DNA from 3 places in the Murimonas intestini genome. Region 3 is predicted to be linked to each of the others. Evidence: a T-box and tRNA genes for the amino acid it is inferred to sense, from the RefSeq annotation. Region 3 holds a T-box; the other regions hold tRNA genes.
The links. The T-box of region 3 lies ahead of NSB28_RS14225 (proline--tRNA ligase). A T-box ahead of a tRNA ligase gene usually reads a tRNA of that ligase, here a tRNA-Pro.

Region 1 (10,330 bases), on a different contig from region 3:
CCGTTCTTACGGAACAGGGGTACATTTTCACCATAATATACAGGCTGAAGGAAAAGGAATTTATTGCTTTTGTAAACTCCGATGAACTAATACCTGTTCATAAAGTCCGTTATGCTGATTATTATAGGAGACTTATATAATGACAATAACACAAATTAACTGCGATATTGAGAGGGCCAATATCGCAAGGACAATACTGGAATCCCTTCCAGATTGGTTTGGCAACTCAGAAGCAATAGAAGAATACATCGCAGTCAGCAAGGGACAGCCTTTTTTCTGTGCATTTATTGCCATACAATATAATAATAGTCAAGCTGGGTTATATATCCCTGCTTGACTATTATCTGAGAGTCAGTAAAAATAAGGAACCGCTTTGGTACCGAACGGTCTGCCAGGTGGTGTGAGAGGTCGGCTAATCAACTAATGGTTAGCCTTTACTCGATGAGATGGCCGCTTTCATGCGGCCGAGTTATGAAAATAAGGTGAGAAACCTCAAACTCTATAATTATAATATGACATTATATGGCGCAGTTCAACATGTATTAGTCGCAAGTTTCGACTGTGTTCGACATCTGATTGTGGTTCACCCATTAGTGATTTTCACGAAATTAAATAAATTCATATCTGCTAACCTTGATAATTGATCTAAATACAACAGAAATAATCACAAATAATCAAAGAATAGTCAAAAATAAACAAAGAAAATAAAAAGGTCTATGCTCAGTAACGTAAGATTATGAATTTTGTAATATAAAAAATAACTAAAATATATTGAAAAAATTAGTGTCTCTATTGGACATGTTGTCAAATATATTTAATTTTTATACTTGTGCAAAATAACTCAAATAATATTCAATACAAAATTTGAAATATTGACAAGTATTTAGAAAAAATATATAGTTTAAGCATACAGTTATGAAATAATCGTGTGGGGGAGAGTGATTCCAATGGAGGATATTTTATTTTGAAAACGAATAGGGTTTTTTGTACGCTAACTGAAACTGGATAAGTTTAGGAAGGATATGAAAAAGAAATATTCGAAGAGATTGCTTGCAATCGTTATGGTAATTATAATTGTTATGGGAACCACATTAACAGGATTTTCCAATAGAAATGAAGATAATATTTCACAACATCAGAAAGAGATAATGGAACGACAAAACAAAGGCGTAACGAGACTAATGTGCCTTGATTGTGCATGGTATAGTCACTATGTATGCCAGAGTAATCATAGATATGATGGTAATACAACACATAGTTATTGGGGAGGTATATGTAGAATTAACTGGTATAATGCCACAGCCCAAGAAGTTTGTACGTCATGTGGAAAGGCACTCGCACAATTTGGAGAACACCCTAGTATTGAAAACCACTTAAATTGCTCAAAGGGAATGTACAAAATTTGTATGATTGGGTTACCACCAAGTCCATAAATTATATCTAAATGGGAGTGATCATGAAAACTAAGTATCATATTTCTATAATGATTGTGCTAGTAGTCACCCTATTGGCTTTAGCCGTTACTGGGTGTAGCAAAAATACGACCGATGAGAATTTAGATTTACTAGATTTAAAAACTGGTAGTATTTATGGTTATAAAGGGATTGAATGGAAAGAATCTAAGGATGAAGTAGAAAAATCCCTTAAGTTTTCTTTTGAGGAAGACAAAATTGTTAACCAATCAGAAAATGTCTTTTTTTGTTATAATAGCAAACCAATAAAACTGTTTGACATAGAAGGGACACAGTGGTTTGAATTTAAAAATGATGAACTTCTATTAGTCGGATTTGATTTTAGGAATTCGGATAAAAACGGTGACTTATCTAATTTTTTTGAAAAGACATTGAATGAACTTACAAAACACTATGGTGATTTTCAAGACGATATCACAAAAGAGAATGAATTTGGATTAATGTGTGGATATAAGTGGCTTAATGAAAATGTAGATGGAGGCAGGGACACATTGCAACTAATTTCTTTTACCAAGGATAAAGATGTCCAGATTATATTAACGGTAGGATATATTCCATCTAACTAGTGAAAAGTCATATTAAAAGGAGAACAAATGAAAAAAATCCTTTCTTACTAATAATAATTGTAATTTTAACTGTTATAGTAGGGTGTGGTTTAACGGGATTTTCCCAAAAAGATGAATCTCTAAGTCCTATAATAACAAGAGGAAATTGTTTGAATTGTGGTTGGTTTACACATATTACTTGTATGAGAGACCATGTTTATGATGGAAACACCACACATTCTTACAGTGATGGAACTTGTAGAGTTAATTGGTATACGGCATCTGGGCAGGATAGATGTCTCAATTGCGGACATGTGAATGAGTACTTTAATCGTCACAATTGTATAGAAAATCATTTAAACTGTGGGAAAGGACAGGTTAACATTTGTCCATTACCTTATGCACCTTCAAAATGAATAGTAAATGTATGATAGCTTAACAAAAAAAAGGGAGACTGGTCAAATAAGCCAGCCTCCCTGAAATTTTTCTATCACCTTTTTAGTACGTAAATAACTGAACAATAATAATAGTAAAGGAGTTGTCGGTTAATTCTAGTTTTTAACCTTTCAACCCCGGAAATGAGATTATCTCGTGAAATCCAGGCTTTTTTAAGCTTTGGATCATCACGAGATAATCTTTTGTTTTTTATGCTGCAGTCTAACTATTTGCAAATATAGTGGCTGGCTACACCTGCCTTTAATGTTTTTTTATAAAGATTATATAGAATATTAGCATAACAAATCCAACTACTCGTATTATATCTGAGATTTGTTGATATCCCAATATATACTTAATTGGGAAACTAGAAATTAGTAATATGATAATTAATAACATGAACAAAATATGTAGCGATTTTTTCATACTTACTGGATACTCCTGTTTATTGAGATGTAAAATAGATTGATTGAGTAGATTCGACAGTTTGAATATACATAATGATTCCTGTACCAGAAACAGTAGCCTGTTCGACTTGCCATCTATAAATTAATGTGCCTACACCAAAGATACCAGCAATTCCACCAAGCACACTTCCTAAATTTCCAGGAAGAAATCCTAAAAGTCCACCTGTTGTTGCACCATCACCGACAGCTGATAGTGAGTCAATTAAATCTTGAGCTTTATCAGAAATCATGTATACTTCTGTAATACCAGTGTGTAACAATTTTACTTTCTCCCTGTGCGCGAGTGCTGGGAAGAAGAATGATAGCAGAATAGTTTTCGTCTATGTAAGCAAGTCCTTGAGTAATTAAAGCGTTCATACTTGCAATTTGAGATTCTACAGACGTAATCATGTCATTCGAAAAACCATCTTTTAAAGCAGAATTTACATCAAAGACGATTAATTCATTTTTGTCTTTTTGTAGGAATTGTTCTAATTTCGTATACTGAAGGATTAGTTGTTTCTTCAGTGGATGCTGCAGAGGTAATGATACTTGTAGATAATACCGTAATGAGAGTAAGAATTAGAGCAATAAGTTTACGGAATTTTTTTCATCAAAATACCTCTTTACTCAAAAAAATTGGATTAATTATGTTGACAAAAAATTCTCCATGGGTATCACACTCCTTATATGTACCTGGTATTCTAAAATATATATGTGTTATAACACATATTAAAAATGAAAGCTAGTAAAATTGTCGTGTAAATTATATAAAAAAACAAATTTTGCGCCATATATGAGTTTGGATAATAAATGTATACAAGCAGGTATAACCCCAAGAGGAGTACACGCCTTTAGAAGAACTGTTAACTCCAAAATGAGATGTGAGGGAGTATCAGCAACTGTTGCAGCGGCCCTGCTTGGGCATAGTCCGGATGTAAATGAACAATATTATACGTATGTTATAAGTAATATTGAAGAAAAATTGAAGAAAAAAACAGAATCGTGTCAAAGATTAATGCGGAGATGCCTGTTGCAAAGTGAGTGATTATTTAGATAGTGAAATATATAGGTAATCAAAGGTAATCAAGAAAAAAAGAATTCCGATGCATAAAAATGCTCGGAACCCTTGATTTTACTGGCTTTAATCGGAGTGACAAGATTTGAACTTGCGACCTCTCGGCCCCCAGCCGAGCGCGCTACCAAGCTACGCCACACTCCGGTACGAACGATATTCTATCATAACTCTATATAAATTGCAATAGTTTTTTTGTTGACTTTTTATCATTGATAGTAGAGAATAGTATTATGAGGTTACAGTTTAACTTTCCGTTGTTTCGTGAAGCGCTGTTAAGGGCAGACGGATGCCGGACGGCAGAAAGCTTAACTGTAATAATATGGTAGCTATTCAGCGGGTCTGCGCATTTACTGCACAGACCGTAAGAAAAATGATTCAAGGGTGCAAAAATCCCATCGCCGGAGGCGATTTTAAATGGATTTTTGCATGTAACTAAAAAGACAAAGGAGCGAATATTATGGCAAAGGTAAGGCTTGGCAGAACAGAAATTGTAGTGGAGAAGAATGGATTTGGAGCTCTGCCTATACAGAGGGTAAATATGGACACTGCAAAACATATCTTGCGCAAGGCATATAAGAATGGCATTGAATTTTTTGATACGGCAAGATTTTATACTGACAGTGAGGAAAAACTGGGGGAAGCGCTGAGTGATGTGCGGAATGAGGTAGTGCTGGCATCCAAGACGGGAGCCTTAAATGCTGAAGATTTCTGGAAGGACCTGGAGACTACCCTTAACAATTTAAAGACGGATCATCTGGATATCTACCAGTTCCATAATCCGCCGTTCTGTCCTCTTCCCGGAGGGGAGGATGGGCTCTACGATGCTATGCTGAAGGCTAAGGAAGAGGGAAAGGTAAGATTTATCGGAATTACGAATCACAGGCTTGCTGTGGCGCATGAGGCAATTGATTCTGGAATGTATGATACACTGCAGTTTCCGTTCTGTTACCTCTCAGCAGAAAAGGAGACAGAGCTTGTAGAGAAATGCAGGAAGGCTGATATGGGATTCATTGCTATGAAAGCTTTGTCAGGCGGGCTTATTACCAGTTCAGAGGCCGCAGCCGCCTTTATGATGGAGTATGATAATGTGCTTCCCATCTGGGGTATTCAAAGAGAGAAGGAGTTAGACGAATTTCTGGAATTTGTAGCCAAGCCGCCTGTTATGACTGAAGAGATAAGCGCTCTGATAGAGAAGGACCGCAAAGAGCTGCAGGGTGAGTTCTGCCGCGGCTGTGGCTACTGTATGCCCTGTCCGGCGGGGATAGAGATTAATAACTGTGCACGTATGTCTCTGCTTCTGAGGAGGTCTCCTTCAGAACAGCAGCTTACCCCTGAAGTACAGGCGAAGATGAAGAAGATAGAGGAGTGTCTTCATTGTGGTAAATGTAAGACAAAATGCCCATATGGACTTGATACTCCGGCTCTGCTTGAAAAGAATTATAAGGATTACAAAGAGGTGTTAGCAGGAAAAGCCATATAATGTAATAGGTCAGACGACTGCTGAAAAGCAGGCGGCTGAATTGTAACGAGTTTTTGAAAGGGTGATGCCTAAGTGATTCCCAGAAAAATCAGGCCGGTTGAAGAAAAAATGAATATGGCTGTTTCGATGTTTGTAATTTTTCCGCTGTGGGCATATATTACAGGCTTGTATTTGATTTCAAGTATTGGCGGCAATGCGGGGATGCTTTTACTGAGAGCAGTCATGTTTTTGGGCGGCTTTGTTTTTTTGTATATTGGTTTAATGTCATACAGGAAGGCAGCTGCGGCAAGAAAAGAGAGACAGAGGCTTAAGCAGTTCCCGCCGGTTAAAGGCACGATAGTTGAAGTGAGGCAGGATGTTTCTGTTAAGGCAGATGATTATTCTGTTTCTCAGAAGGTGATAAGGTACTATATGATTGTAAAAATATATGATCCTGAGACCATGATGCCGCGTCTGGTGAAAAGTGAGTATTACAGTGAGCCTTTGCACAGGCTTCTGGGTGATACGAAGGCAAATGTCTACCAGGAACCGAACGGATGGAAGGCAACAGTTGATGATTTTGTATTGAAGAAGAATAGCAGAGAACCGGATATCAAGCTTGAGAATATGGTCATATACGATGTGGCTGCCGGCAAGGAGAACAGATTCCTTGGGATTCTGGGAAAGGCTGCAATTGTAGTTTTGATCATCTGGATGCTGGTTAAGTTCTTTTTATAGCAGGATAAGCAGAATAATTGCAATCGGAGGTTTCTATGGATTACAGAATCAGAGAGATATTAGAAGAAGAGTATAGCCTGCTTGAAGATTTTCTGTATGAAGCAATATTTGTGCCGGAGGGTATGGCGGCTCCGCCAAGATCAATAATCAGGCAGCCTGAGCTGCAGGTATATCTAAAGGATTTTGGAAAGAAAACGGGTGATGCGGGCTTAGTGGCGGAGGCCGGGGAAAAGGTGGCCGGTGCTGTATGGGTCCGTATTATGAATGATTATGGCCATATTGATGATATGACTCCTTCATTTGCAATTTCACTGTATAAAGAATTCCGGGGATTGGGGATAGGCACTGCATTAATGAAAGAAATGCTTTATTTACTGAAGCATCAAGGATACAAGCAGGCTTCACTTGCGGTCCAAAAAGCCAACTATGCTGTAAATATGTATAAAAAAGTTGGTTTTAGCGTTTTGTATGAGAATGCGGAAGAATACATTATGGTAACTCGACTTTAAATTTCTGACGGCAGAAGAAAAAAGGGGTTGACTTTAACGCTGCGTAAAGGTTTATGCTGATTTTGTCAGGAGGTGCAAAGATGGAATACACAATTTTAAAGCTTGCAAATCTGGCTGGAATCAGCACCAGGACTCTTCGGTATTATGATGAGATTGGTTTGCTTAAGCCTTCCCGAAAAGAGGACAGCGGTTACCGCGTCTATGGGGAGGGGGAGGTAGACAGGCTGCAGCAGATCTTATTTTACCGGGAGCTTGGATTAGGGCTGTCTGATATTAAGAAAGCAATGGACGCCCCGGAATATTTCAGGCTGGATGTATTAAAAGGGCACTTGAAGGAACTTAGTGAGCGGCGGGTGCAGCTTGCCCTTCTGATAGAAAATGTTGAGAAGACAATTCAGAAAGAAGAAGGGAGAATACAAATGGCAGATCAGGAAAAATTTATGGGGCTGAAGAGACAGATCATAGCAGAGAATGAAGAGAAGTATGGTGATGAGATCCGCTCAAAATATGGTGATACTTCTGTAGATGAAAGCAATAAGAAAATGTTGGGACTTACAGAAGAAGCGTACAGCGAGATGACAGACACAGGTGAGAGGATCCTGCAGATACTGGAAGAGGCTGTCAGGAATCAGGAAAAGCCCGAAGGTGAAAAAGGTCGTGAAGCGGCCGAGCTTCACAAGAAATGGCTTACATTTACATGGCCCAGCTATACGAAGGAAGCCCACTGCGGGGTTGTGCAGATGTATGTGGCTGATGAGAGATTCAGGGCGTACTATGACGGAAATATGCAGGGATGTGCAGCATTCCTCAAGGCGTCTGTGGAGGCGCACGTTGATGAGATTTAGGCTGTATATTCTGAAGATATCACAGATGGCGGAAACATAAGCCGCAAGGAGCCGGACTGCAAAAAAATGCAGGCCGGCTCTTTGCGGTTTTAGTGAGGGGCTTTTACTGGCTGACATGATGTCCCGGAACTGTTTTGCTGTCTGAGCGAAGGAAATTCAGGACAACCTCATTTGTCTGTTCTGCCCATTTGCCAAAGACAAAATGGGAAGCCTTTGGTATAATAGTGAGTGTACTCTTGGGCAGTGAGCGGGCGATAAGCTTTGTATGTTTATCCTTTATCATATCACGTTCACCGGCCAGTATAAGAGCAGGGGCGGTGATGCGTCCCAGACTGTCAGGATTGATACGCGGTTCTTTGACCATGAGCCCCAGGATCTCTGCCTTTATCCTTGCTTTTTTATCAAATTTTGCAATCAGGCTGCAGATTCCATAACCCAGTATAGTGGGGAGCTGACAGGAGGGCTTAACACCCATGGGATAAAGATTTCCACCTGCCAGTACCAGCTTTTCTATAGGGTATACACTTTTCAGCGCCATCAGCATGGCAATATTGGCACCATCACTGAATCCCAGGACAGAAGCGCTCTTTACCCTCAGGTATTTTAACAGTTCAATGGCATCAATTGACATCTGATCCAAAGTGAGTGGTTCAGGACCTCTTTCTGAGAGGCCGTGTCCCCTGCTGTCCATGGTGATGACTTGAAAATGTTTTGAGAAATCGGGGATCTGTTTGTCAAAGCAGTGGCCGTCTTCTCCATTACCGTGCAGCAGCAGAAGTGTTTTAGGACCATTACCATATATGCGGTAATGGATGTTGGCTCCGTGTATCAGCGCGGAACCTTCTTTGATTGGTTCTGTCATGGCGTTCATCCTTTCTGAGAGTATATTAGTAGTATAGCTTAAGTTTATGAAAAAATTATGAAATATGGGGGAAAAGACAATGAAATATATACCTGCTAAGACGATAGTGACAAAAACGAAAAGTCCGTCTTCGTGGTTTGGGATAGATTATAATATGAATATTTATAAGGGATGCTGTCATGGATGTATTTATTGTGACAGCCGTTCTGAGTGCTACCATGTAGAAAATTTTGACCAGGTCAGGGCAAAAGAAAACGCTCTCCAGATTATCAGGGATGAGCTGCGCAGAAAGTCAGGGACGGGAGTTGTGGGAACTGGCGCTATGAGCGATCCCTACAATCCTTTTGAGAAGGAGCTGGAGCTGACAAGGCATGCATTGGAGCTCATAGACGCCTTTGGATTCGGAGCTGCAATTGCCACAAAAAGCAGTCTGATGACGCGTGATATTGATGTTTTGTCGGGGATAGCAGAACATTCTCCGGTTCTCTGCAAAGTCACGGTCACGGCGGCAGACGATGAACTTTGCAGAAAGCTGGAGCCTAACGTGTCCCCTTCCAGTGAACGCTTTGAGATGATAGAAAAGCTGTCCGGTGCAGGGCTTTTTTCAGGCATACTGCTGATGCCTGTGCTTCCGTTTTTGGAAGATGATCAGAAAAATGTTCTGGAAATAGTAAGACGTGCTTCAGAGTGCGGAGCCAGATTTATATATCCTGCTTTTGGAATGACACTCAGACAGAATCAGAGAGACTGGTATTATAACAAACTGGAGGAAATTTTTCCGGGAGAGGGGCTTGCAGAAAAGTACCAGAAACGATATGGGAATTACTATGAATGCAGATCCCCTAAAGCAGCATCACTATATAAAGCATTTGCGGCAGAATGTGACAGGAGAGGGATACTGTACAATATGAAAGATATTATAGCTGCCTATAAGAGGGGATATGAGGTCAGGCAGCTCTCACTGTTTGACGGACCGGATTTTTTTTGAATTTAAAAATGCGGGATTAGTTACATAAAATCTTTTATATAGATTGAAAATTAATTATTTAATTCTGAGTCCAAATAGCGCCCTGTTTCGTCTAATGGGTATAAATAAGTCAGACTAAGGAAAAGGGGGAGTTTTATGTGAGGTATTTGGTAAAGAGAGCTCAGAATGATGATGAGGAGGCGTTTATTGAACTGATAGAACGCTCTAAGCAGGGGATGTATAAGGTGGCAAAATCTTATCTGCACTGTGAAGAGGATGTGGCTGACGCCATGCAGGAGACGATACTGGCCTGCTATGAAAAAATCAGGACACTGAAAGAGCCGGATTATTTTCAGACATGGATGATACGGATCCTGATTAACAGATGTAAAGATATTTTAAAGAAGAATAAAGAACTCCGTCTTCTGGATGATTATCCGGAAAGGCCATTTATGGAGGAGATGCAGGTAAACCTGGAATTTGAAGAGCTTCTGGAATCTGTGGGAGAGAAGTATAAAACGATACTTGTCCTTTATTATGTGGAAGGGTTTAATACGAGAGAGATAGCCGGACTGCTGGATATGAATGAACACACGGTGAAGACAAGGCTGGCAAGAGGAAGGGATAAGTTTCGCAAAGAATATATGAGAAGTGATGAGATTATAAAAGAATGCAATTTAAAAAAAACGGGATACAGTCAGGCATCTTCATCATAAGGGGGGAATAGGATGAGTAAGCAGTATAATAATGAGGAAATCTCAAGGATATTATGCCAGGATCTAATTTTCAGCAGGACAATAAATGACAGGCTTGATGAAACATATGCCCTTATACGGGCGAACGCAAGACAGATAAGGGAAGGAAGTGCAGAAAATTCCCACAGAAGAGTACGCAAAATGGGCAGAAGAAAAATCGGCAGAAGATTAGGTCTTGCAGCTGCAGTGATGGTTCTGCTGGCTGCAGCATCTTTGGCA
Region 2 (10,330 bases), on a different contig from region 3:
AACCAGAACAGAATTCAGCAGAAATCTGGGAAAATTAATAGAGGTCCATGCTCTTGCTATATTTTCCCATGCCAGATGATCAGCCACCAGTTTAAATGGTTTTACCATTACCTGATCTGCCGGTTTCAAAGCCGTTACCAGCATAAACAAAAGTGGGATTACAAATAAAAACACCACAAGGGAAATAAGTACTTGATTTACCGCAGCGTTGATTCTCCTTTTTCTCTCTTCCTTTGTCTTTACACTCTTTTTTGCTATGGTTTTTTCTTTTGACATTGCTTCCTCCCCTTTAATCGTAAACCACCCATTTTTTCTGAGCAAACCACTGGAACACAGTTATGATCATTATGATGGCAAACAGCACCCAGGCTATGGACGATGCGTACCCCATCTTCATAAAGTTAAATCCGTTCTGGTAAATATACATGACTGCAGTTGTTGTAGAGTAAGCCGGACCGCCGTTAGTTCCGATAAATGTCTGGTCAAATACCTGAAATGAACTGATGATTGTCATGATCACCGCAAAGAAAATACTCGGTGACATGAGGGGAAGAGTTACTTTAAAATATGTACGGATACGTCCGCAGCCATCGATCCTGGCAGCTTCCTTTAAGCTCTGCGGAACCCCCAGAAGCCCCGCTATAAAAATTACCATATTATATCCAAATCCCTGCCATACACTCATAATGACAATGGACATCATTGCCGTTTTTGTACTTCCTAAAAAGTTAATTTCTTTAAATCCAAAGGTATTAAGAGCGATATTGATCAGCCCGTATTCCGGCAAAAACAACCATTTCCAAAGCATAGTTGTAGCAATGACCGGTATTACCTGGGGCATAAAAAACGCTGCCCTGTAAAACTTCAGATTCTTTATCTTGCTTGTCAGCCAAACCGCCAGCAGCATTGCAATTAAGATATTCAGCACTGCATAAGCGGCCACATAAAAAACTGTATTCCCCATAACCTTTCCAAAAAGGGGATCCGCAGTAAACAGGTTTTTATAATTATCAAATCCAACAAACCGCCGTTCTCCTACAACAGGCCAGTCATAGAGACTCATTACAAAGGACATCACAACCGGGATTGCAGTAAAAATCAGAAATCCAATCAGATTCGGCGCCAAAAAACAAAGCGCTGTCAGGCCTTCCCTGTGCTTCTTTTTCATATTTTCCCTCCTTCAGAAGGGACCGGCAGCATTCACCGGCCCCATTCATATTATTGTGCGCTCTGGATAACAGCGTCTCCCATGGATTGAATAATACCAACCACATCAGATGCCGGCACACCATCCATCATTACACCTGCCAGATTCTGATTGATTATAGAGTAAACCTCCTGGAAATTCTTAGTTGGGTAGTAAGGAATCCCAAAACCTTCCTCACAAGAATCTTCCACTGCTGTCTTAAGCCCGTCAATATAATCATTTGCCTCATAGTAAGGTTCCCTCACAGAAGCCCTGGAAGGCAGCGCCCGTCCCCATTCTGCCAGTTTTTTCTGGGCTGCTGCTCCTGTAATATACTTTAACGCCTTATATGCCTCTTCCGGATGTTTTGTATCCTTTGTGATTGCAAATCCGGATCCATTGATGGTCGTCATTTGTTTTTCTGACTTATACATTGTACAGACACCTGCATTAAAATCGCAGTATTCCTTTACCCTTGTAACAGTCCAGGGTCCATCTATAACCATACCGATATTTCCTGCCTGAAACGCTTCCAGATGCCAGACAGTATTACCGCTGTCTGTGATTGGCGCTGCTACCTTTTCCACATTGATAAGATCACTGATTTTCTGAATAGCATCTGCTGCCGCTTCTGTATCAATATTTAAGTTCCCATCGGCATCAGTTATTTCAGCACCTTCACATAAGAGCTGGGGATACAGATTATCAATATTAGGCAGCGTTGCAAAACCGTAGTCACCATCACCAGTCAGCGCCCTGCACTTTTCCAGAAATTCATCCCAGGTCATACTGCTGGTAGGATATTCTACCCCGTGCTTGTCAAATAGATCCTTATTATAATAAATAATGTACGGGCCAAAATCATAAGGCAGTCCATATACATCACCGTTCACACGGTAAGCATCCAGTATTCCGCCGTAAAAATCATCTATGTCAATGTCTTGATCCGCCTCAATATACGGCTGCAGATTCAGGAAACTGTCCCCCAGATAATCTTTCGCACGCATAGCATGCATATATACAATATCCGGTGCATCTCCGCTTGCCAGATCTACCGGCAGTTTCGTCCAGTAGCCATTCCAGTCAGTATATTCAAACTCTACTTTAATATTAGGATAAAGGTCTGTCACATCATCAGCCAGTTCTTTCCACTGGCCTGCTTCTGCATCATTCTCTACCTTTGTAAACCAGCGTAAGACAACCTGCTCACTATTATTTTCCTCCGCCAGGGCTGTCATAGAAGATCCACTCATCCCCATTACCATGATTCCACTTAATAAAGCCGCAAAAATTCTTTTCTTCATTTACAATCTCCTTTCATCATCTGTTTTTCCTGCACCCAATTGCTTAACACGCTCTTCTTTTTCTTACCCTCTCCTTTATGAAATATTTTTGGTACCGCTTTCAATTCTATATTTACACTTTTACCTGCTATTTGTCAATTGTTATTTCAATATATTTGACTTTTTCTCTATTATTCACTATTTTCATCCTTTATTTTTGTACATTTCGTCCTTTTTATTTCATTTGGAAATTCCATTTTTTGGAACCGCGTTCAGCTCTTGAATAACAACTCACAAATGCCTCTACTATTTTTATTGAAATCCCATCCGAAACACACTATAATAACAATAGCAAACCATCAGTCCTTTTATAAATAAAATGAAAAACGGGGAGTTTACATGAACACTATCAAAAAGAAATTAACAATTGATGACATTGCCAGACTTGCAAATGTCTCCAGAAGTACAGTTTCACGGGTGCTCAACAACAATCCTAATGTAAATGAAGCCAAACGTAAGCGTATTATGGATATTATAGATGAACAGCATTTTGTCCCCAATTCTATGGCAAGAAACCTTGGTACCGGTTCCACCAGGACTATTGCCATTTTTGTGGGAGAAATCACAAATCAATATTTTTCAGAAATAATAAGAGGTGCCGAAGAGGTGGCCATCAGCCAGGGCTATTTCCCTCTGATCTGTTTAATCCAAAATCCCGGACGTGAGCAGTTCTATATCGAAGAGATGATCCAGCAGCGGGCCTCCGGCGCCATTATCGTCAGTTCCAGTATCAAAAATGCTGCTTCTATCCGTCAGCTTGCTATGAGCATGAGCCTGGTTTCCATCCAGTCTGAACTCTGCGGCATCGCTCCGCTCTATTACCTGGACACAGAAAATCAGCTTGGGATTTATAATATCACAAAGCATCTGATCCAACTGGGACACCGGAACCTGGCATATTTATCGACGCTGCCAAACACAACCGTCCTGGAAGAACGTTATGCGGGGTTCTGCAAAGCATGTTCTGACTTTCATCTTTCTTTCGCCGAAGACCATGTGCTTCACGGATACCATAAAGAGGATATCTCTGTATCTGTGGAGAATTTAATTCTTTCAGAGAACAGGCCTACGGCTCTCTGCTGCTGCAATGATTTTTCCGCCGGCATCGCATACCAGAAAATCCGTCAGCTGGGCCTGCGTATTCCTGAAGACATCTCCCTGACCGGTTTTGATGACCTTCCGATCGCCACTATCATGAACCCCATGCTGACCACTGTTAAGCAGCCCATACGTGAAATGGGGAGGCGGGCCATGAAGCTTTTAATTGAATCTTTGGACAATGCAGAAAATCCGGTATCCGGCACTGTACTGCGTTTTCCTTCAGAAGTTATCCTCCGTGAATCCACCGCCCCTCCTGCAGCTATATAACCTTATCTGACCCCAGCTCCCTGAACCCTTCGCAGCTCAATGATTTCAGGGGGCTGGTTCTGTCATATATACTTTGTCTTATACGAAAAACATAATTTTCTTCTTGACAAAGTCAAGTAGCAGTCATATACTTGACTTTGTCAAGAAGGAGGGATTAAAATGTTTCAGACTTTAGCTTATTACTCTTCTGTATTTCACAAGGAATTTGTTGGTTATACAAGTGATAAACTGCAAAAACTGGGGATCAATTTTGGCTCAGTGTTTTTTCTCATTTATGTCGGAAATCATCCCGGCTGTACGCCGTCTGAACTCACAAAGGCATTGCAGATGGACTGGGGGCATTCTCAGAGAAGTGTAACGAAGATGGTAAATGAAGGATTTATGACAAAAGATAAATGCGGGCGGATCTACCACTTAAATCTGACTGAAAAAGGCCAGCAGGCATTCCAGGTCAGCCATCAGGTATTTTTTGATTGGGACAAAGAAAAGCTTAAGGCTTTAACTGATGCAGAATGCAGACAGTTGTTTGAGCTGCTTCAAAAAGCTGCTATGGGAAAGAAGGATGTTAAAGATGAATGATAAAATTTCAAGCCCGGTGGATTATGGCGGAATACAATTAAAAAACAGGATCATTTTTGCCCCCACTACTATGGGCTTAAAAAAAGATGAATACTTAAAAAAGCTTCAGAAGATCGCCTGTGGAGGATGTGCAATGATCATTATCGGTGATGTGCCGGTGGGGAGGGGCGGCTTTGGCCAGAACCTTTTCACAGGCAAAGGACAGGAATATTACCGGACTCTGACAGAAACTATCCATCAGGGAGATTGTCTTGCCTGTGCACAATTACACCAATCCGATTCCAATTTCCGTTCAATGATCAAATACATCCCCGGAGTGCTGAGCAAGAAAATCAGCATGGAACAGCTCCGTCCCTTGCTCAACAAGGAGGTAGGCCCATATATATCGGAAATGCCTGAAAAAAAGATACAAAAGATAATCACATCATTTGGAAAAGCTGCTGTCCAGGCACAAACTCTGGGATTCGATATGGTCCAGATTCACGGTGACAGAATGTGCGGCAGTTTTAGTTCAACCGTCTTTAACCACCGGGCTGATAAATATGGCGGAACCATACAGAACCGTGCCCGCTTTGCAGTGGAGGCAGTACGTGAGGTGAGAAAGAATTTACCGGATATTCCAATTGATTATAAGCTGGTTATCAGACAGAAAAATCCTGATTATGGCAATGCAGGCGTTCTCCCCGAAGAACTGGAGGAATTTGTTCCCATGCTGGAGGAAGCGGGTGTCACCAGCTTTCACGTGACTCTGGCAAACCACTCTGACTTATCAGATACCATACCCCCTGCCTCCCATCCTGTCTTTGGAGGAGAAGGCTGTTTCCTGGGTTATTGTGATATGGTAAAGAAATACACAAAACTGCCAATTTGCGGCGTGGGAGGATTAACTTCCCCTGATTTTATAGAACAGCAGCTCTCTTCCGGCCGCATCGACTGCGCCGCCATGAGCAGGCAGCTGATCGCTGATCCTGACTGGCCTCAGAAGGTTATAGAAAATCATCCCGAGAAGATCCGGCGATGTATCCGCTGCAATAAGAAATGTCTGGGAGGTATGATGGAGCATACGGGAGTTCATTGTATTTATGAGAAGGGAATGCTGAAATAAAAAAAGACCGGAATCCCATAAAATAAGGATTCCGGCGCCCCTGCCAAGGAGTCGATGCGACAGGATTTGAACCTGCGACCTCTGCGTCCCGAACGCAGCGCTCTACCAAGCTGAGCCACGCATCGTTAAAAATTGTCATAACCTGTAACAGCTTTATCATTATAGCATCGGTCTGCTTAAAAATCAAGTATTTCTTCAAATTTTTCTAAGATTATTTTGATGCTGTTTTTTACTCATCAGCAGGTCTGTGCAGTACTGCACAGACCGCAAGAAAATGATTCAAAAGAACAAAAACACTTTATCCCACCATCAGCGCAGGATTCAATTTACTGTCTGTGCTTTTGATGTCAAGCAGCTGAATACTTTTCCTTTTAATCTTTATAACCTTCTCCTCTTCCAGCTTCTTCAGCAGCCTGGATATTACTTCTCTGGAAGATGCCAGTTCCTCAGCCAGCCGTTCATGAGTGACCGGAATCGTATCCGTCTTATATAAAATACAGTATTCAAAAAGCTTTTTCTTTAATCTTTCTTTCAGAGAAAGGAAACTCAAGTCATTGATCAGCTCCAGCAGCTTGCCGACCATTTCCATATAGCAGTGATACTGCCACTTTCTCATACTTGCGCATTCATCATATATCTGCATGCTTAAACGGTCCGGTATATAACAAAGCTCCGTCTTTCCGACACATATAGCTTCTATGCTGTAGATCAAGGAATCCAGGCAGCCTTTCGGCAGGATGAAACCTGAATTCTCAGCAGTGATCTTTAACAGAACGATCGTCTTGCCCTCCACATCACGCATAACAAGATGAATTTCCCCCTTCAGCAGAGTCCATATCTTTTTTCCGCCGAAAAATTCATCCATGTCAATATCTTCAGAATCTTGAAATTTACATAACACTATTTTGTTTTTAATTTGTTCTTTTGTGGAAGATTTTAGATTATTTAAATCCCCCCCCCCCAAGATTTCTTACAATTTAAATAGCTATCAGAATTTAATATGCTCTTCTCCATTTGTCGCCCTCCCGATACTACAATAATACCTTTTACGTCATCCCAATTAGAATCTAAAGCTGATCATACCCTCTCCGGCACCTGCCCCCTTCTCCTTTCATCGGCATATTTATTAAGAAACTATTTTCTTAAAATGTTTTCTTATAATATAATACTATACTTTTTCATTCTTTGTCAATGGTATTCTGGAAGTTTTTGTCATTTTATCCAGTATCAGATGCTTTTTTTCATTCACTTTGCCACCACTTTACCCATTATTATTGACAAACATAATCTTTTGTCACATAATATTAGTAAATAATGCGGCCGTCCCATTTCAGAGGATTACTGGCTTTGACAGCCAACACTAAACTATCATGAGGTATTTAACTATGACGATAAAAGATATAGCCAAACTGGCAGGTGTATCCATTTCTACTGTTTCGAAAATCATAAATGGGAAGGATGAACATATTAATTCTCAGACACGTACAAGGGTGCTGCAGATTGTTAAGGAATATAATTTTACCCCCTATGGTACAGTCAAAAATGCGCCGGGTGCGAAAAAATTTTTACTGGGTGTCCTGCTTAGATCTTCCGAAAAATCCAGCCTTATGCTGAGCGGCATTTTACAGACAGCCCAGGAACACGGTTATGGGATTTTATTGCTGGACAGCCTGGGGGACAGCAGTCTGGAGGCAAAGCATATCACCGTTCTCTGCAAAAATCAGGTAGATGGCGTTCTTTGGGAGCCTGTATCCGCAAACAGTCATGTTTTCAGCCAGGACCTTGCCAGGCAGATGATTCCGTTCTGCTTTCTAAACAGCACTCTTCAGACTCCTTCTTTCTTGATCGACTTTACGCAGCTGGGATATATACTAACACAGAAATTAATTGAGAAGAAACATTCAAATATTGCCTGTCTTTTGAAAGAAAACAGTATCCGCTCCGAGCCGTTTCTGGAAGGTTTCCGTAAATGCCTGTATGATAACCAGATCCCCTATTCAGATGAGATGATATTTTACACGCCGGATGGGGATTTCATGCAGAGGATGATCCAGTATAATATCACAGGCGCAGTGAGCACGCACTTTGAAGCCTCCCTGGCCTTATATGAGACAATGGCAAAACAGCACTACGATATACCTTCCAATTTTTCACTTATCAGCCTGAAAGGGGGACGCTACGAGGATGCATACCATCCTTCTATTTCCAGCGTTCAGATTCCTTTCTATGAATTCGGGTGCCATACATGCCGCCAGCTCATACAGATCTGTGAAAAATCAGCTTCATCCCGGCCTGAGTATTTATTTCTTCCTCCCTGCAGCCTCAACCATGAACAAAGCATCAGCCAGCCGGCTTTTCTAAAAGAAAAGATCTTTATTTCTGTAGGCAGTATCCACAAAGATATCACATTTAATGTCAGTATGCTGCCTCAGCTGGGCAATACCTTAAAGATCCACAATTCAGCCACTTCCATCGGAGGAAAAGGCGCTAACCAGGCAGTGGGCATTGCAAAATTAGGTCACACGGTAAGTCTTGTGGGCGCAATCGGAAACGATTTCGAAGCCACCTTTATACTTAATACCCTGGAAAAAGAAAATGTCTCTACCCAGGGCATCTACCGCAACAAGAACAGCCGCACAGGCAAGGCTTACATCTATACAGAGAGTGACGGCGAAAGCGCCATAACCATACTCCCCGGGGCTAATGATGACCTTGTCTCAGCAGATATTGAGAACAGCCTGTATCTCTTCCGCAATGCATGTTTCTGCCTTATATCAAGTGAAATACCGCTGGAAACAGTGATCATGGCGGCCGAGACTGCCAGACGAAACAATGTCACTACTATTTTCAAGCCATCTGTACTGGAAGAGATGCCTGAGGATCTATATAAAACTATAGACATCATGATCCCAAACAAAAAAGAAGCTTCCACGCTCTGTCCAGAATATTCTTCTGTGGAACAGCAGGCGGAATACTTCTTTAACCGTGGTATTCCTGTGGTTATCATCACATTGGGGCATGAGGGCTGCTATCTGAAGACTCGTGATACTTCCAGATATTTTCCCGCTGTTAACTTAGCCGTAGTGGATACCACAGGAGGCGCTGATGCATTTATTTCAGCGCTTGCTTCCTATTTATTTGACGGATATACTCTTGAAAAATCCATACAGATTGCCATGATCGCTGCAGCATTCTGTGTTTCCAGGCAGGGTGTTTCCTCTGCCCTGATTGATAAAAACAGCCTTGAAGTGTACATTGCAAAAACCAGGCCCCAGCTGCTCATGGCGGATACGCAAAAGGTTATGGCAGAATAAGTTTTTTGTTTATGGCTGTTATTCAGCGGAAGACAGCTTAAAGCGGCTCACCCTGTTTTTTAAAAGCTGAGACTGCCCGTATAGTTCCTCAGAAGCAGCCGCTGCTTCCTCCGCAGTAGCGGAGTTAGTCTGTACTACCTCCGATATCTGTCCAATGCCTGCGGATACCATCTCTGTCGCATCCGCCTGTTTTTTCGATGCCTCCGCTATTTGATTTATTTTAGATATCATTTCATCAGTGCCGCTCACAATGTTCATTAATGAAGCTGCCGTCTTTTCTGCTAATTTCGTTCCGCGTTCAACCGCAGTAAGGGACTGTTGGATCAATATCTCTGTACTCTTGGACGCATCTGATGATTTTCCGGCCAAATTACGCACTTCCTGGGCCACAACTGAAAATCCTCTGCCTGATTCCCCCGCCCGTCCTGCCTCCACAGCTGCGTTGAGCGCCAATATATTTGTCTGGAATCCAATATCATCGATCATCTTGATGATATCTCTGATCTGTGTGGAGCATGCATTGATCTCCTCCATAGCAGCCTTCATTTCCTGCATTTGCCCGTTACATGCCATAAGATCTGAAGCCATTTCACCTGCCGCTACTTTTACCAGCTGGGAGTTCTCTGCATTTTCACTCACCTGCCGGGATATTTCTGACATTGTTGCTGCCAGTTCTTCCGCTGAGCTGGCCTGGGAAATTACACCTTCAGAAAGCACCTGCGCGCCGCTGGCCACCTGATCAGATCCGCTGGCCACCTGGTCAGAGAACTTATTAATTTCTGATATTGTCTCATTTAAGGAATTGACCACAACAAAAAGCGCTTCCTGTACAGGCAGAAAATCCCCCTGAAATGCATCATATCTGGGCATATCCAGATTACCGTCAGCCAGCTGCTGCATGGCCCTGGAAATCGCATCCATATAATAAAAAATCTTATCTGACATTACACGCATACTGTTAGAAAGACTTCCCAGTTCATCCTTTGACATATATTTAATATGGACCTTCAAATGTCCCTGCGCCATCTGCCTGGATGCAGCCTCCAGCTCCCTGATAGGTCTGGTAATGCTGCGGGCAATATAAATGCCAAAAATGGCGCTCACAGCTACACTGGCAGCCCCCAATACAGACAACAGAACAATGAATTTCGTCTGGGCAGCACGCAGATTGACGATCAGTGTATCTGCTTTCTCGTCTGCTATGTTGATGAGTTCATCCAGTTCTGCCTGTGCCTTATGGATGGTAACTACATTGTTGGCTTCCATATAGGCGGCCGCTTCCTCTTTTTGGTTCTGTATGGCAAGTTCCAGGACATGCTGGCGCTGGGGCGCAAGTTCATCCAGCGCCGCCTGGAGCCGTTCCACTATTTCCGGATCTCCTAAAAAATCTTTCTGGATAACAGGGATCTGTTCTTGAATTTTACTTGCACATACC
Region 3 (10,330 bases):
CAGACAAATTTATCTTTTCTGCCCCTGAATATCTCTTCCCTGTCAGCCAGGTACTTCTGATATGTGCCTTCAATGGGGGCTCTGTAATAACCGTCATCAAATTTGACATCTGTCAGTTCCGTGGAAAAGGTGGTATGACGGCAATGGTCAGACCAGTATGTATCCAGCACGCGGATCTCTGTCATGGACGGATCTCTGTTCTCTTCATTCTTAAAATAATTCTGGATATGGAGGAAGTCTTTAAATGTCATGGCCAGGTTCAGTGATCTGTAAAGCTCTTCTAATGCTCCCTCTTCCATACCGGTAAAGCCGTCAAAGATTTTCACATCTGCAGGCTCTTCAAACCTGGTGATGAGCGTGTCCGGTTTCTCAAGGCCTGTTTCCCTAGAGTCTACCGGGTTGATACAGTATGCCTTAATTGCCTGATATTCTTCATCGCTTATATTTCCTTCAATAACATAAGTAGTTGCGGAGCGGATGACAGGTTCTTCATCTTCATTTAGAAATTTCACACATTGTACTGCTGAATCTGCCCTCTGACCAAACTGTCCGGGCAGAAATTCCACTGAAAACACCTTAGAACCTTCAGGGAACGGATACTCTTCTTCATACAGGGTATCTACAGGCGGTTCTGAAAATACTGTCCTGCAGGCTCTTTTAAAGACCTCATCAGAAATATTCTCCACGTCATAGCGGATCAGGACATGTACTGCGCTCATCCCCTCCACACCCAGATAACTTCTGATCTCATGCCTTAAATCCTTCGCCTGTACTGCAAAATCAGGCTTCTTCTCAACATATACTCTTCTTACGCTACTCATAGCTTCCTCCATACTCTGTGTTATTCACGCCACTGCGGAGAGCCGGATTCGACATAATCCGGCGCCCTTCGTAATCATTTTACCACCCTATGCTGTATCTTGCAAGATTTTTAGAAAGCATGGTTCCCTGCCACTAAAGCTTCAGTTACCGCCATCACCTCATCGAGTGCAGCTTTTTTCTGTATCCTCTTATCTCTTGTCACAATTTCGCAGCAGCCTTCCTTCATATTCCGCGGGCTGACTATGACCCTCACAGGCACTCCCAGCAGGTCAGCCTCTGAGAACATCACACCTGCGCTGATGCTCCTGTCATCATATATCACCTCAATGCCGGCATTTGTCATCTCTTCATAGAGCCTGTCTGCATATTCCTTTACCTCTCTGTTGTCAGGCCTTACGCAGCACAGATGGACCTGCCAGGGCGCTATTGCCGCAGGCCAGACAGGTCCGTATTCATCATGGTGTGCCTCGCAGACAGATGCCGCCAGACGCCCTATGCCGATGCCATAACAGCCCATCACAGGATAATGCTCTTTCCCTTCTTTATCCAGATACTTCATTTCCATGCTTTCTGTATATTTTTTACCCAGCTGAAATATATTTCCAACCTCTATCCCTCTGGATATTTTTATTGAGTGTTTTTTGCATTCCGGACAGATACCATTCTCTTTTATTTTTGCAAAATCATGGTACACCGCATCAGGACAGTCCCGCTCCATACACAGTCCTGTGTAATGATGCTCCTCTGTATTCCCTCCGCAGGACAGATTGCAGCCGCCCCTCAATGAGTCATCATACAGCACTGTAAAATCTCCGTCTAAATGATAAGGTCCGATATATCCCGGATGAAGACCGCTGTCCTCCGTGATATCCGCTGGCCGTATCTCATCCCCTAACCAGTTCCTCACCTTTGTCTCATTGACTTCCAGGTCCCCTCTTATGAACAGGACTACGAGCCTGCCATCTGAGCATTTCTGATAGACTACTGCCTTGCATGACTTCTCCCTGCTGCTCTTAAGAAATTCGCATACCTCCTCTATCGTATGGATGTCAGGAGTATAGACAAGACTAAGTTCCTTAAATGGCTCGCTCTCGTTCCTTATAATGCTTGCGGCGCTCTCCACATTTGACTTATACCCGCATTCTTCACACACTGCAATGGAATCCTCCCCTGCCGGAGTGAGCAGCATGAATTCATGTGAAAGGCTCCCTCCCATCATTCCTGAATCAGAGGCAACTGCTATAGTTTCAGGGATCCCTGCCCTTTCAAATATCCTTTCATAAGCCCTGAAGCATTTCTCATAATATTCCTCCATATCCTCCTGGGAGGTGTGGAAAGAATATGCATCCTTCATAGTAAATTCTCTGACACGGATAAGTCCCGCCCTTGGCCTGGCCTCATCTCTGAACTTAGTCTGGATCTGATATATCATAAAAGGATATTTTGCATAGCTTTTTCCATACTCCCGGACAAGCTGCACAGCCGCCTCCTCATGGGTCATCCCCAGAACCATCCGGCTTTCGTTTCTGTCCTCAAACCGCAGCAGTTCACTGCCCACACTGTCATATCTGCCTGACTCCTCCCACAGAGAGGCCGGAAGAGCTACAGGAAACTGTACCTCCTGTCCGTCGATGGCTTCCATCTCCTCCCTGATAATGCCCTCAATTTTTCTGCATACTCTTCTCAGAGGCGTATACTGAGAATAGATCCCATTCGCCACATACTTCATATATCCACCTCTCACCATGAGTGCATGGCTGTCAATACTGCAGTCTGAAGGCCTCTCCTTAAAACGTTCACCTACCAGTTTCTCAATCTTCATTTTTACATTCTCCTTTCTTTTCAGGTAAAAAATGGTTACTATTCACGGAGTGAACAGTAAAAAAAAATGCCCTAAACCGGTATGAAACCAGTTTAGGGCGAATATCTCAATATCCGTGTTACCACCTAAATTCAGAGACTTATCTCTGCTCTCGCGGGTACGGGGCGCACGCGCCTGATACCTTTTCCCTGTAACGGTGGAAATCCGTCAGCTCCTACTTATCTCTGTTCGGCCTGAGGCTCAAAGACCGGTTCAGTTCCCTTCCCATAAAGCCTCGCACCTGCCGGCTTCTCTCTGGATGTTCCAGGATCCTACTATCTCTTATCAATGCCTTTTACTGTTTAACGAATCTTATCACACTTCAATGATAAAGTCAATTCCCCGGCTGCTCTGTTTCCATAAGAAAACCTATCTTACCGGCATAATACTGGCTTACATCATCAGGCGCATCATTCCACACCCACTCGTCATCCACATAGTACATGACAAGATAATGCTCCAGGCCCTGGTCATTATTCGGCTCACCCGGCGCCCATTTGGAGTACGTAAATTCATCCCCGTTTGACCATTTAAAGGTTCCGCCGGTGCTCAGATTCTCTGCGCCCAGCCATACTACCTTGACCGTGGGATCTTTGGCGATCTCAGCCTCTGCCATTTTCTGCTCTTCCTCCGACGTTACTGATGCCAGATATCCTCCATGCTCCTGGCAGTATTTAAGCGCCTCTGACCATGTATAATCACCCTTTACAAGCGTATAGCTGCGGACAGTTTTCTCCGTTTCCGTCTGGGCCGCTGTCTCTGTCTGTTTCTGTGCCTCCGTCTGCTTCTGTGTCTCTGGCTGTTTCTGCTGGTCTGTCTGCTGTGTTTCAGACTGCGGCGGCTTTACAGCCTGGGTCTGTGCCTGCGCGGGCTTCTCTGTCTGCGCCTGCTTTTTCGTCTCCTGCTGCTTCACCGACTCTGTCTGTCCCCTGCTCTCTGTTTCTTTTTCTGACTGTTTTCCGTCACTCTCCAGCTGTCCGCTTATCTGCTTTTCTGCCGGGGCAGATTCATTTTGATTCTTAACTATTAAAAAGATTCCGGCCGCGATACTGACGATCAGAAGCACGATAAGGATACTTAAGACTATCACAAGCCCCGTATTCTTTCCCGGCCCTTTCCCTGAGGGGCCTCCCTGCTGCCTCCCGCCTGGGCTTCCGCCTGCATTTCCTCCGGGACGGCCTCCGCCGTAGACCGGAGGCACATTTCCGTATGGACCTCCCGACGGTCCGTTATAAGGTCGGTCTCCCTGAGGCCCTCTGTACGCCTGGCCTCCGGGACGGTTTCCTGGTGCATTCACCCGGCCTCCGGGGCGGCCTTCTGGTGTATTTGCCTGACCTCCAGGGCGGTCTTCTGGTATATTCATCTGACCGCCGTTCTGGGCATATCCCGGTCCCCTGACAGGTGTCTGGACCGGTTCCCCGCAATTAGGACAGAATTTACCGCCCTCCTCTATCTTTGTGCCGCATTTTTTGCAAAACATACTGAACCCTCACTTTCTCACTCCCGCGTCTGCGCTCACATGTCTTCTAAAATAATACTCCCTGCAGGATACTCTCTACATTCTCATCCAGCAGGCTGAAGTTTCCGTCTTCCGTATAGAGCTTAAGGTCCCCTGCCAGATCTTTGGAGCTGTAGTCAGACAATACAGCTAACCCTGTGCCGGGCAGCTCCAGATACATATGTACGTCCTCAGCTATGGTCTTTATCTCTGTTCCGTCATAGCTTTTCATTACTCCGCGCTGCTTTTCTTCATTGTAATCAGATGCATATACCACCGACAGTGCCTCAGAGAGAGGTCTGGGGGAATATTTGTAGACATCTGTATCTATCTTTTTCCCGTCGCACCAGAGATCTCCTTTGGAATTATTTTCATCCTTTATGTAGTACATGCTCCCGTTCAGTATACATGAAAGATAAGTCACATTCTGATCTACTTCCGCAATATTTAATGTCCCATCCTCCTGGATGTCTATCCTGACCAGCTTAGGTATGATATTCTCCTCATTGTGCAGCAATACTCCGGCTATCCCTGTCTCCTCCTCAAAGCTGGACTGGTAGATGCCAAATCCGGGCGCAATGGCAGTTACATCCCTGCCTGCTGTCGCACAGACAGCAGTATTTTCAAATACAGCTGTTTCTATAGCTGATTCAGCCTCCGCAAAATCCTGAAAATCTGAAAGCTTCAGTTTCTTCTCTGACGGCGGCTTTATGCTCTCATATATGATACCCTTATTCCAGCCCGGATAATCAAGACTGCCATTAAAATTCTCTTCAATAACACCCGCTTCTCCGTCCCCATAAAAACAGAGCTGCCTCTTCTCTATACTTATATCTAAACTGTTCAGCTGTTCTCTCAGCTTATCCCTGGCTGTCTTCTCTTCATAAGCTTCCACTGCCTTCTGATATGCCTCTTCATCAGGCACGTAAACCTTCTTATTGCTTCCGCTTGACTTCTCCGTCTTCTGTATCTGGAAATCTTCCTGGGCCGGATAGCTCAAAATCTCATCTGACGCCTTCATGTCATCATCAACGAAGGCTGTCCAGTCCATGTTGTCATCAGACGGCTCCTTCATATAATAAAATGTCTCAAGATTTTCATCTCCGGGCCGGGCACTTTGTACATCCGAATCAACTTTGATTCTTTCCTGTCCTCCCCTCTGAAGATACAGAACCTTATCCCTCAGGTAGATAAAACTTCTCATATCTTCAGAATATCCTGCCAGGGTTGCCTCAGAAGCTATCTTTTCATTTTCAGCCTCTTTCTCCGTCAGCGCCCTCACATACAGATCACCCTCTACTGCCGCATCCGTATTATGTACATTCTGTATCCATGTCACCATCGTACCGCTCTTGTTTACCTTGAAATCATATACACCGGCGGCAAGCTTTTCTTTTTCTTCTCCGTCCTTCAGGTACAGGGCCTTGTCTTCTCCCCCCGTATAAACGATCCTGCCGTCCGGGAGCAGCTCATACACAGTCACTTCATCTGCAATATATTCCACATCACCTGTATCAAGACTGCGCCTGCACAGTTCAAATGAATAATCGACCGTGTCAGATTTTTTATCAGGATAATAGATATATGAATGATCTTCTGAATATCTGATCCTGTTTTTCACAAGATATCCTGAGATGCCTCCCACATCATAGGAAATGCTTGACATTTCCAGATCATAAAATTCTTTTTCCGGCTCTTTTTGGGAGGCGTCAATTGCCCATGCCTCGCCGCCCTTTGTATAAAGTACCTGGCCGTATCTTCCTGCTGACGGTCCATCGCTCAGCAGCATCCAGCCTGCAATGCCTCCCGCTGCCAGCAAAACTGCTGCTGCACCGATCATTGCTTTTTTCTTCTTTCCCTGCCAGATCTTTTGCGGCCTGACAGTACTTTCGTCATCCACATGAAGTATTCCCTCATCAGGCACAGGCACTATCCCCGGCTCCGTCCGCACATCCTCCTCAGGAGACTCATCCCTGTCCTTCCCGTGCCGGCCCAGTTTTTTCACCTTAAGGATTCCAGCCTGCCTGGCCTTTTTCTTCGGCACACCGCCGCCTGACGCATTCCCCCAGTCATATCCGCATGCCATCTCCTGCTCGCCCTCGTTCCCGCCGTCAACAGGCCTGCCGCAGTTGGGGCAGAACTGGGCGTCCGCCCTTAATATCCTTCCGCAGTTAATACAGAACCTCTTTTCCCCGTCACCGGCTGTCCCTAAATCTTCTGACTCGACCCTCCAGCCGCAGCTGCCGCAAAATACATCATCCGGTGCCAGTTCCTTACCACATTGTTTGCATACCATGATATCTTCCTCCCATCTGTGGTATATACGCAGCGACATGCTGCATATTACATACAGTATAGCTACTCTCAACCCCCCGGTCAAGAATCTTGTTCTCTCGCACTCCAGAAATTTTGCAGCTTATCCTCCAGGCTTCTTAAAGTACATACATCATAATCAGACCATTCTACAGGAAACATCTGCAGATATTCCCACTGGAGGAATCTGTCGTCCAGCAGCAGTATTACCCCTTCATCCTCCTGGGTCCTTATCACCCTGCCCGCGGACTGGAGCACCTTGTTCATTCCGGGATACCTGTAAGCATAGTCAAACCCGTCCATCTCCCTTGAGTCATAATAGTTCTTCAGAATCTCTCTCTCATTGCATATCTGAGGGAGGCCTGTCCCCACTACCATCGCTCCTATAAGCCGGTCCTTTTTCAGATCTATCCCTTCGCCAAAAATGCCGCCCATCACACAAAAGCCCACAAGGCCTTCCGGATTGTCCTCCTCAAATGCCCCCAGAAATTCTTCTCTCTCCCTCTCATCCATCCTGCTGTTCTGGCAGATAGCCCTCACATCTCCCCTGATCTCCTCAAAGCTCTCCGCCACATCCTCCAGCATCTTATAGGAAGGAAAGAAGGCCAGATAATTTCCCTTCTTTAATTCCACTGTCCTTTTGATATATGCCGCCGCTTTATCATATTCTCTTTTTCCCCGCCTCGTGTACTTGCTGCTGATATCATTTCCAATCAAAAGCAGCTTGCGTGACGGGTCAAATGGTGATTTTGCATAAATCGTGTAATCATCCGTCCTGGTGCTCAGCAGCCTGATATAGTATTGTATGGGAAGAAGCGTTGCGGAGAAAAATACTGTACCCCTCCCTTTATCCAGAAATTCTGCCAGGTTTACAGCAGGATTTACGCAGAACAGCTTCAGCTTGAATCTGCCCGAGTTCTCCATCTCCGAATATATCACATAGTTCTCATCCAGCCTTTCGTGGATATCCAGAAAAGTCCTCACAGCAAAATAGAGGTTCAGCACCAGTTCGTGTACATCCCCCCGGTCTTCCTCCAGAAATTTTTCCATCTCTCCCGCCACATTCATCAGGCTGAGTGCAAAATTCCCCACATTATCAAGCAGGCTGTAAGCCGTACACTCTCTCTTTAAATCCAGCAGATAATCATTGCATTTGGTGAGGTATTTCTCCAGCTTCCTGCTGTAAGGCTTGACAGCTCTGCGCACCTCCAGTATATCTTCTTTATATATGACAGCGCTGTACATCTCTCTGCCCCGCTCTACCAGATTATGTGCCTCATCTATCAAAAACAGATAGTCGCCTTTCACACCGTCCCCAAAAAATCTTTTCAGATGTGCCCTTGGGTCAAAAACATAGTTATAATCACAGATCACCGCATCTGTCCAGAGTGACACATCCAGCCCCATCTCGAACGGACATACCTGCCACTTTTCGCTCTGGGCAAGAAGAGATTCTCTTGTAAAATCATCAGTCGTTCCCAATATCTCAAAGACTGCGTCATTTACCCTGTCATAATGACCTTTTGCGTATGGACATGCATCAGGATTACACTCTGTCTCTTCCATGGGGCAGATCTTTTCTTTTGCTGTCAGGGTCGCCACCTTATACTTAAGTCCCTGCTCCCTGAGCATGGCGAATGCCTCCTGCGCCACTGTTCTGGTTATCGTCTTGGCTGTCAGGTAGAAGATCTTCTCTCCCAGTCCTTCCCCCACTGCCTTTACCGCCGGAAATATTGTTGAGATTGTTTTTCCTACTCCGGTAGGAGCCTCTATAAAAAGTTTCTTTTTCCGCGCTATCGTCCTGTAGACAGCTGCTGCCAGCTCCTTCTGCCCCTCTCTGTACTCAAACGGAAATTCTACCTGAGTGATGGATTCCTGTCTGATCTTCTTCCAGCCAGCCGAAAACATGCACCACTTTTCATATTCCTGCATCAGCTTTTCAAACCACTGCTCTAACTCTGCATAAGTATACTTCTGTTTAAAACGCCTGATGTCTTCTGTTTCCATGTTGCAGTATGTCATCTGGACAGCTATCTCTTCCAGTTCCTTCTCTTTTGCATAAATGTATGCATAACACTTTGCCTGGGCCAGATGCACATCCACCGGTCCTTCCAGATAGGCCAGATCACGGAATATCCCCTTTATCTCATCGATCATCGTTCCGTCCGCATCTTCCTGGATCCCGTCCGCTCTTCCCTCTACAACAATTACAATATCCCTGCATGGATACTTCAGGCTCAGGCTAACCTCGGCCCTGTAATTCGAACCCATCTGCCCCTGGATCTTCCGGTGGAGCCGGCTTCCAAGCTGCATGGCCTCTTTATCCGCCATCGTCCCCCTGCGGTTATCTATATCTCCGGAACGCAGTATAAATTCCACAAGACTGCGCACAGATATTCTAATCTCTTCCATTCCGGCCTGTCTCCCTTTTCCGCTTTTCTATAGTCCCCAATATCTTCTCAAAACATAAGTTCTGCCACTATCATAACACAAAAAAAGGATGCTGTAAAATACAGCACCCTCATTTTGTGAGCAGTTATCAACTCGTTACTGGTCACGGAGTGAACAGTAACATCAGCTCCGTATCTGTTACCCTTATCTTCCTTACGTACTTAGTCATGACGCAGAATATTTGTCTAAGATATTCTCAAACTTCATATCATCGCCGCCATATTTTACGGTCAGTACTTTTGTTAAATCTAAACTCAATACGCCCAGGATAGATTTTGCGTCAATTATCACCCGGTTATAAAATACGTCGATATCGAAATCGCACTGACCGGCAGTCTGAACAAACTCTTTCACATCATTGATCTCTGTGAGTTTAATCTTCCTTTCTGACATGTTAATCACCCCTTCTGTTCTAAATTAGTTTCAGCCATAATTTTATGTTGTTCCGATTATGCCACTTCTAAATACATTTGTCAAATATTGCATTTTTCGCCATATTTTTCATTTAGGGGTGTTTTCTTATGCGTTCTGTACATTTTTGTATTTTTATAAATACATTCTTTATAAAAATTTTCGTTTCCGCTTACTGAGCCGCTTCTGAATACTTGACAAAGATTGCACTGTAAGAAAAAATATTTGGTAGGTTTTTCAAAAATATTTTCGCCGCATTCTGCTCTCAGGCTTCTTTATCATCCCACTCAGTCATATCTTTCCTGTATCTGAGCGGCAGAAGCTGCTGCTGAAGTCTGGCGTTTTTCCGCTCCTCGATACCGATCGTCCTGTGGAATACCTTCCAGAGCTTTCTGTATCTCAACTCATTTTCAGAAATATCATTTATCATTTCCTTGTCAGGCACCTCACCTGAGATGAGCATCCACGGCCTGTTTGCCGCATGTGCAAGAAACATCTGATGGGTCTTGTCATAAATCAGGAAATCTTCCAGCGGAAACCTGTCTGAAAAATGATCACCAATCAGCGGGAGCACCTTATTCTCCGGTTCTATCTGCGCAAAAAGCACCTTGTTTTTTAATTCAGAGAAACGCAGGAAGCCTGTAAACTGATGAGCCTCATGTCCTGCCCTCCTGGAGCACTCAAATACACGCCGCACAGAATAATTGCTCAGATTCTGCATGATATTCTCTCCGTCAGGCATATACAGCCCCATGACGACAGTTCTGTAGATATGCTCTGCCTTATCCTTCTCACGTGACAATGTGGCATTATATATCTGTTCATACACATCCGCCTTCAGCTTCCTCCTGATCGTGGCCGCCACCTTCCCTGCTTTGACACCGTCCGTCTCCACCCGCCTGTACTCGGAAAATAACTCCATATCATACTCTCTTCCAGCCTCCAGCTTCACATTCCTGTGCCCCACTCTGCTG

Region 1: it encodes a tRNA-Pro, which carries the amino acid that the T-box ahead of NSB28_RS14225 (proline--tRNA ligase) is inferred to sense. The anticodon was not compared.
Region 2: it encodes a tRNA-Pro, which carries the amino acid that the T-box ahead of NSB28_RS14225 (proline--tRNA ligase) is inferred to sense. The anticodon was not compared.

What each region holds. Positions count from the first base shown of each region.
Region 1 is NZ_JANKBI010000001.1:588,340-598,669, reverse strand. Features, by position in the region: gene NSB28_RS02770 (hypothetical protein) at 140-337, shown strand; gene NSB28_RS02765 (hypothetical protein) at 1,023-1,433, shown strand; gene NSB28_RS02760 (hypothetical protein) at 1,457-2,038, shown strand; gene NSB28_RS02755 (hypothetical protein) at 2,898-3,179, opposite strand; tRNA gene NSB28_RS02750 (tRNA-Pro) at 4,047-4,120, opposite strand; gene NSB28_RS02745 (aldo/keto reductase) at 4,434-5,456, shown strand; gene NSB28_RS02740 (hypothetical protein) at 5,529-6,173, shown strand; gene NSB28_RS02735 (GNAT family N-acetyltransferase) at 6,209-6,682, shown strand; gene NSB28_RS02730 (MerR family transcriptional regulator) at 6,763-7,527, shown strand; gene NSB28_RS02725 (alpha/beta fold hydrolase) at 7,631-8,389, opposite strand; gene NSB28_RS02720 (SPL family radical SAM protein) at 8,469-9,377, shown strand; gene NSB28_RS02715 (RNA polymerase sigma factor) at 9,515-10,072, shown strand; gene NSB28_RS02710 (hypothetical protein) at 10,085-10,330, shown strand, end outside.
Region 2 is NZ_JANKBI010000011.1:161,307-171,636, forward strand. Features, by position in the region: gene NSB28_RS15790 (carbohydrate ABC transporter permease) at 1-276, opposite strand, end outside; gene NSB28_RS15795 (carbohydrate ABC transporter permease) at 290-1,168, opposite strand; gene NSB28_RS15800 (ABC transporter substrate-binding protein) at 1,219-2,490, opposite strand; gene NSB28_RS15805 (LacI family DNA-binding transcriptional regulator) at 2,869-3,897, shown strand; gene bilQ (bilirubin utilization transcriptional regulator BilQ) at 4,057-4,476, shown strand; gene bilR (bilirubin reductase) at 4,469-5,581, shown strand; tRNA gene NSB28_RS15820 (tRNA-Pro) at 5,633-5,706, opposite strand; gene NSB28_RS15825 (Crp/Fnr family transcriptional regulator) at 5,880-6,446, opposite strand; gene NSB28_RS15830 (PfkB family carbohydrate kinase) at 6,967-8,895, shown strand; gene NSB28_RS15835 (methyl-accepting chemotaxis protein) at 8,914-10,330, opposite strand, start outside.
Region 3 is NZ_JANKBI010000009.1:155,565-165,894, forward strand. Features, by position in the region: gene NSB28_RS14220 (phosphoribosylformylglycinamidine synthase) at 1-821, opposite strand, end outside; gene NSB28_RS14225 (proline--tRNA ligase) at 932-2,644, opposite strand; T-box leader at 2,735-2,981, opposite strand; gene NSB28_RS14230 (lectin-like protein) at 3,018-4,163, opposite strand; gene NSB28_RS14235 (zinc-ribbon domain-containing protein) at 4,210-6,477, opposite strand; gene NSB28_RS14240 (ATP-dependent DNA helicase) at 6,558-8,906, opposite strand; gene NSB28_RS14245 (HPr family phosphocarrier protein) at 9,111-9,338, opposite strand; gene NSB28_RS14250 (TIGR03915 family putative DNA repair protein) at 9,622-10,330, opposite strand, start outside.